2 linked regions of the Blastococcus colisei genome follow. The protein of the gene in region 1 interacts with the protein of each later gene in a pairwise test. Links are inferred from orthologs where the notes say so. Each region holds a gene or a part of one and is shown on either strand. Other genes may lie near its edges. The genes, in order: leuS and ligA.

What was found.
Region 2: the proteins of leuS (region 1) and ligA interact in binary tests that used the Escherichia coli proteins (3 or more experiments, as listed by UniProt). The link is inferred for Blastococcus colisei from one-to-one orthologs.

What each region holds. Positions count from the first base shown.
Region 1 is NZ_VFQE01000001.1:3,102,739-3,106,491, forward strand. What follows is about bases 230-3,672. They hold leuS (leucine--tRNA ligase), read right to left. Parts: upstream 3,325-3,672; coding sequence 430-3,324; downstream 230-429. Other genes in these bases: lipB (lipoyl(octanoyl) transferase LipB), read left to right, coding at 230-318; FHU33_RS14730 (LLM class F420-dependent oxidoreductase), read right to left, coding at 3,567-3,672. Outside these bases: more of lipB, read left to right, coding at 1-229; more of FHU33_RS14730, read right to left, coding at 3,673-3,753.
Region 2 is NZ_VFQE01000001.1:1,197,328-1,200,569, reverse strand. Bases 253-3,184 are described here. They hold ligA (NAD-dependent DNA ligase LigA), read right to left. Parts: upstream 2,830-3,184; coding sequence 676-2,829; downstream 253-675. Other genes in these bases: FHU33_RS05700 (uroporphyrinogen decarboxylase/cobalamine-independent methonine synthase family protein), read right to left, coding at 2,885-3,184; FHU33_RS05710 (ACT domain-containing protein), read left to right, coding at 253-674. Outside these bases: more of FHU33_RS05710, read left to right, coding at 1-252; more of FHU33_RS05700, read right to left, coding at 3,185-3,242. UniProt on the Escherichia coli protein: DNA ligase that catalyzes the formation of phosphodiester linkages between 5'-phosphoryl and 3'-hydroxyl groups in double-stranded DNA using NAD as a coenzyme and as the energy source for the reaction.

The sequences.
Region 1 (3,753 bases):
GACGTCTGCGCCGGCTTCGGCCTCGAGACGGACCGGGTGGAGGGCCGCAGCGGCGTCTGGCTGCCCGCCGACCAGCCGGGCGTGGGCTTCCGTCCCGAGCGGAAGGTGGCCGCGATCGGCATCCGCGTCGCCCGGGGCGTCACGATGCACGGCTTCGCGCTGAACTGCGACCCTGATCTCGGCGCCTTCGGCGCCATCGTGCCGTGCGGCATCCCCGACGCCGGCGTCACGTCGCTGACGGCCGAGCTCGGCCGCGACGTCACCGTCGACGAGGCCATCGAGCCGGTCGAGAAGGCGATGCGCGCCGTCCTGGCCTGACCTGCCGGAGCGGTGTGCGCGGATGCGCAGTCCTCCCGCTCAAGAGTGCGCATCCGCGCACAGCGTCCCTCCCGGGGCCCATCCGCACCACGACCGGCACCGGGACGGTGATCAGCCGAGGACGAAGTTGACCAGCCGGCCGGGGACGGCGACGACGCGGCGCACGGTCGCACCGTCGAGGTAGCCGGCGATCTTGTCGTCGGCCCGCGCCGCCGCCTCCAGAGCGGCGGCGTCGGCGTCGGCCGGCACGCTCACCTGCGACCGCACCTTGCCGTTGACCTGGACGGCGACCTGCACGGTGTCCTCCACCAGCCACCGCTCGTCGGCACGAGGGAACGGCGTCCAGGCCGACGACCCGTCGTGGCCCAGCCGCGTCCACAGCTCGTCGGCCATGTGCGGTGCCAGCGGCGCGACGAGCAGCACCAGCGGCTCCACGACCGATCGCGGCACCGGGGACGATGCCCCGTAGGCCTGGGTCAGGTGATTGGTCAGCTCCGTGATGCGCGCGATCGCGATGTTGAACCGGAGCGTCGCGAACCCGTCGCGCACGCCGGCGATGGTCCGGTGCAGCGCCCGCAGCGTCTCCTCCCCCGGTTCGCCGTCGGAGGCCCGGACGACGCCGGTCTGCTCGTCGACGACCACCCGCCAGATGCGCTGGAGCAGCCGCTGCGAGCCGACGACGGCCTTGGTCTCCCACGGGCGCGACTGGTCCAGCGGGCCGGTCGACATCTCGTACACGCGGAACGTGTCCGCCCCGTAGGCGCCGATCATCTCGTCGGGCGTGACCATGTTCTTCAGGCTCTTGCCGATCTTCCCGTACTCGCGGGTGACCGGCTTGCCCTCGTAGAGGAACCGGCCGTCCTTCTCCACCACGTCGGCCGCGGGCACGTAGAAACCGCGCTCGTCGGTGTAGGCGAAGGCCGAGATGTATCCCTGGTTGACCAGCCGGCGGAACGGCTCCTCGCTGGAGACGTGGCCGAGGTCGTGCAGCACCTTGTGCCAGAACCGCGCGTACAGCAGGTGCAGGACGGCGTGCTCGACACCGCCGACGTAGAGGTCGACGCCGCCGACGTCGCCGGGTCCGCGCGGTCCCAGCCAGTACTCCTCCAGCTCGCGGTCGACCATGCGCTCGTCGTCGGCGGGATCGAGGTAGCGCAGGTAGTACCAGCAGGAGCCGGCCCAGTTGGGCATCGTGTTGGTCTCGCGGCGGTACTTCCTCGGGCCGTCGCCCAGGTCCAGCTCGACCGTCGTCCAGTCCGAGGCGCGCGACAGCGGCGGCTCGGGTGCGGAGTCGGCGTCGTCGTCGGCGAAGGTCTTCGGCGAGTAGTCGTCGACCTCGGGCAGCAGCACCGGCAGCATGGACTGCGGCACGGCGACCGGCAGGTCGTCCTCGTCGTAGACGATCGGGAACGGCTCGCCCCAGTAGCGTTGGCGGCTGAACAGCCAGTCGCGCAGCTTGTAGGTGGTGGTCGCCTCGCCGTGGCCGTGCTCCACCAGCCAGCCGGTGATCGTGGCGATCGCGGTGACCCGGTCCAGCCCGTCGAGCGAGATCTCGTCGTTCGCGGAGTTGATCATCGGTCCGGGGCCGGTGTACGCGCCGCTGTCCTCGTCGAAGCCCTCGGGGCGCTCGACGGTCGGCACGACGTCCAGCCCGAACGCCTTCGCGAAGTCCCAGTCCCGCTGGTCCTCGCCGGGAACGGCCATGATCGCGCCGGTGCCGTAGCCGGTCAGCACGTAGTCGGCGATGAACACGGGCAGCTCCCGGCCGTTGACCGGGTTGACGGCGGAGACGCCCAGCCAGACGCCGGTCTTCTCCCGGCCCGCGTCCTGGCGGTCCAGTTCGGAGCGGCGCGAGGCCTGCCGCTGGTAGGCCGCCACCGCCTCGGCCGGGGTCGCCGCACCCCCGGTCCAGCGCCGGTCGGTGCCGTCCGGCCACGAAGAGGCAGTCAGCGTGGCGACCAGCGGATGCTCGGGCGCGAGCACCATGTAGGTCGCGCCGAAGAGCGTGTCGGGGCGGGTGGTGAAGACCTCGACCGACTCGGTTCCGCAGCGGAAGCGGACCTTGGCGCCGGTCGACCGGCCGATCCAGTTGCGCTGCATCAGCTTCAGCGAGTCCGACCAGTCCAGCCGGTCCAGGTCGTCGATCAGCCGGTCGGCGTAGGCGGTGATCCGCATCATCCACTGCTTGAGCGGGCGCCGGAACACCGGGAAGTTGCCGCGCTCGGACCGGCCGTCGGCGGTGACCTCCTCGTTGGAGAGCACGGTGCCCAGGCCGGGGCACCAGTTGACCGGCGCCTCGTGCAGGTAGGCCAGCCGGTGGGCGTCGACGACCTTGCGGCGCGACACCTCGTCCAGCTCCGCCCAGGGCAGCCCCGACGGGTTCGTCCCCGAGGCGGGGGCGCGCGTCCCCGCGTCCAGCTCGGCGACCAGGTCATCGATCGGGCGCGCCCTGCCGGCGGTCTCGTCGAACCAGGCGCCGAACAGCTGCAGGAAGATCCACTGGGTCCACTTGTAGTAGCCCGGGTCGATCGTGGCGAAGCTGCGGCGGTCGTCGTGGTCGACGCCGAGGCGGCGCAGCTGCGCCTTGATGGCCTTGATGTTGGCCTCGGTGGTGACCCGGGGGTGCTGGCCGGTCTGGACGGCGTACTGCTCGGCCGGCAGGCCGAAGGCGTCGTAGCCCATGGGGTGCAGCACGTTGTCGCCGTCCATCCGGCGGAACCGGCTGGTGACGTCGGTGCCCAGGTAGCCCAGGGGGTGCCCGACGTGGAGCCCTGCGCCCGAGGGATAGGGGAACATGTCCATCAGGAAGTACTTCGGCCGGTCGGCTACCCGCTCGAAGCCCTCGCTCAGCCGGCCGGACGGGTTGGGCGTGTGGAACGTGCCCTCGCCCTGCCAGCGGTCCTGCCAGGCGAGCTCGATCTGCTGGGCCAGCGCCGGGGTGTAGCGGTGCGGCGGGACGTCACCCGGCGCCTGCTCGACGTTGGGCTGATCGGCGGTCTGGCTCATCGCTGGTGCTCCCGGGTCCTCTGCTGCGATGTGAATCCGGCGGTAGACATGAAGAAACCCCTCACGCAGGAGGGGTTGCCGTGCTGTCTGAACGTCTCAGGTCAGCACGGCCGGTGAAGCAGGAGCCGCCCGGTCACCCCGCGAGCCTACCGCGACCCGCCGTCGGCTGGTCCCGCCGGGCGGGAGGCGATCCGGGCGGCAGTCCCACCCGCCCGGGAGGGTGGGACGCTCGCGGTGACAGCTCAGCCGAGCTGCGGCAGGACCTCGCTGGCCACCAGGTCGAGGTGGTCGAGGTCGGACAGGTCGAGCACCTGCAGGTAGACGCGCTCCGCCCCGGCCTCGGCGTACCTCCCGAGGACGTCGACCGCCTCCGCCGGGGTCCCTGCCACGCCCTGCTGGCGCAGCTCGTCCACCTCGCGCCCGACGGCG
Region 2 (3,242 bases), 1.9 Mb from region 1 along the record:
TCCTGCGCCTGGTGGTGCCCGACAAGCCCGGCATCCTGGGCGCCGTCGCCACGGCGCTCGGCACCGCCGGCGTCGACATCGTCTCCCTCGACGTCCTGGAGCGCGGCAACGGTGTGGCCGTCGACGACGTCGTCGTGGACCTCCCGGCCGGCCGGCTGCCCGACAGCCTGATCACGGCCGCGGAGGCGGTGCCGGGGGTGTCGGTCGAGTCGCTGCGCCCCTTCGCCGGACCGCTGGACACCCACCGCGAACTGGAGTTGCTGGACGCCCTGGCGCGGGCCGCGGAAGGCACGTCGGCCAAGCTGCTGGCGGCCGAACTCCCCCGGGTGTTCCACAGCGGCTGGGCGGTCGTGCTGTCGGCGGTCGAGCCCTCCGCGGCGGACGCCCCACCGTGGGAGGTGGCGGCGGCCTCCGACGCCGCGCCTGCCTTCGAGGGGCTCACGCTGCCCTGGATGCCGCTGACCGGCCCCCGCCTGCTGCCCAGCGACGACGAATGGCTGCCGGAACGCTGGCAGGAGATGGCCATCGAGATGATGGCCGCCCCCTACGGCGGCCCAGGGTGCGCGGTGGTGCTCGGCCGGTCGGGCGGCCCGGCGTTCCGCCGCTCGGAGCTCATGCGGCTGGCGCACCTCACCGGCATCGCCACCACCGTGGCCACGCTGCCGCCCGTCTGAGTCAGTCCGAGCCGTCGCCGATCGTCGCGACGTCGCGCGCCGCGTCCGGCCCGTCGGCCAGCAGCACCGCGAAGCCGTCGTCGTCGAGGACCGGCGCCTTGACCTGCACGGCCTTGTCGTACTTGCTGCCCGGATCGGCACCCACCACGACGAACCCGGTCTTCTTCGACACGGAGCCGGTGACCTTGCCGCCGCGCTCCTGGATGGCGGCGATCGCCTGGTCGCGGCTGTAGTCGCGCAGCGACCCCGTGACGACCACGGTGACGCCGGTCAGCGGGCCGGGCCCGGCCTCGCTGCCCTCGTCGACCATGCGGACGCCGGCGTGCCGCCACTTCTCCACGACGTCGCGGTGCCAGTCGACCTCGAACCAGTCGCGCACCGAGCGGGCAATCGTCGGGCCGACCCCGTCGGCGGCCGCGAGCTCCTCCTCCGACGCCTCCCTGATGCGGTCCAGCGACCGGAAGTCCCGGGCCAGTGCCTGCGCCGCCGTCGGTCCCACGTGCCGGATGGAGAGCGCCACGAGGACCCGCCACAGCGGGACGTCCCGGCGGCTCTGCAGGTTGGCCAGCAGCTTGGCCCCGTTGGCCGACAGGGCGCCGTCCTTCTTCGTGAAGAACGACGAGCGCTGCAGCTGCTCGGCGTCGAGGAAGAAGAGGTCGCCCTCGTCCTGCAGCAGCCCGCTCTGCAGCAGCGCGATCGCCGCCTCGTAGCCGAGGTTCTCGATGTCGAAGGCACCGCGGCCGGCGACGTGGAAGACCCGCTCCCGCAGCTGCGCAGGGCAGGAGCGGGAGTTCGGGCAGCGGATGTCGGCGTCGCCCTCCTTCTCCGGCCGCAGCTCCGTGCCGCACTCGGGGCAGTGGGTGGGCATGACGAACTCGCGCTCGGAGCCGTCGCGGGCCGCGACCACCGGCCCGAGCACCTCGGGGATGACGTCGCCGGCCTTGCGGATGACCACCGTGTCGCCGATCAGCACGCCTTTGCGCTTGACCTCGCTCGCGTTGTGCAGCGTGGCCAGTTGCACCGTCGAGCCGGCGACCTTGACCGGCTCCATGTGGGCGAACGGGGTGACCCGCCCGGTGCGGCCGACGTTGACCCGGACGTCGAGGAGCTTCGTCGTCGCCTCCTCCGGGGGGTACTTGAAGGCGATCGCCCACCGCGGTGCCCGCGACGTCGACCCGAGCCGCCGCTGCAGGGTGTACTGGTCGACCTTCACCACGACGCCGTCGATCTCGTGCTCGACGGAGTGCCGCTGCTCGCGGTACCGCTCGATGAAGGCCCACACGCCGGAAAGATCGTCGACGACCTCGGAGCGGCCGCTCACCGGCAGGCCGAGGTCGCGGAGCCGGAAGTAGACCGCCGACTGGCGGCCGACCTCGAGACCGCGGTGGGCACCCAGGCCGTGGACGACCAGGCGCAGCGGCCGCGAGGCGGTGACGCGGGGGTCCTTCTGGCGCAGCGAGCCGGCCGCGGCGTTGCGCGGGTTGGCGAACGGCGCCTTGCCCTGCTCGACCATGCCGGCGTTGACGTCGGCGAAGGCGGCCACCGGGAAGTAGATCTCGCCGCGCACCTCGAGCAGCTCGGGGACGTCGTTCCCGGTCAGCTGCTGCGGGACGCCCTCCATCGTGCGGACGTTGGCGGTGACGTCCTCCCCCGTCGTCCCGTCCCCGCGGGTGGCGGCGCGGACCAGCCGGCCCTTCTCGTAGACGATCGCGACGGCGACGCCGTCGACCTTCAGCTCGCACAGGTAGTCCGCCCCGGCCGCGCCCTCCCGCTCCACCCGGGCGGCCCAGGCGGAGAGCTCGTCGCTGGAGAACGCGTTGTCGAGGCTCTGCATGCGCTCGAGGTGCTGCACCGGCGCGAAGGTGGCGGTGAACCCGCCGTTGACCTTCTGGCTCGGCGAGTCGGGCGTGACCAGGGCCGGATGAGCCGCTTCGACGGCCTTCAGCCCGGCCATCAGCTCGTCGTACTGGCCGTCGCTGACCAGCGGCTCGTCGCGCACGTAGTAGGCGAAGGCGTACCGGTCGAGCTCCTCCGACAGGTCCCGGTGCCGGGTCCGCGCGTCGTCGGGGACCTCGGTGACGTCCTCCCGGTCGGGGGCGGCGCCCACCGCGGGTGCGTCCAGCCCGGCCTCGCTGCTCATCGGAGTGCTGCCCACGGGCGAACGGTATCCGGCGGGTACGATGGCCAACCGGGGGTTCCCCGCTCGTGGATCACTCCGGCAGGAGGTACCTCGCCGCCTCGCGGACGTGCGCCATCGCCGCCCGCGCGTACGCCGGCGTCGCCCCGGCCAGCCCGCAGGACGGGGTCAGCGTCACGGCGGCCGACAGGTCGTCGGCCGGGAACCCCAGCTCGCGCCACCATGCCTGCACGCGGGAGGCCGTCGCCTTCGGGGCGGACAGGGTCGTGTCCGTGCCGGGGACGACGCCGGGGACGAGGTGGATGCCGGCCTCGATCGCGGTACCGACGGCGTCGAGGTCCTGCACGAGGCCGAGGTCGAAGGAGACGGCCGCGGCGCCGGCGGCCCGGAACAGCTCGATCGGCGCGCGCGGCGCGCAGCAGTGCACGACG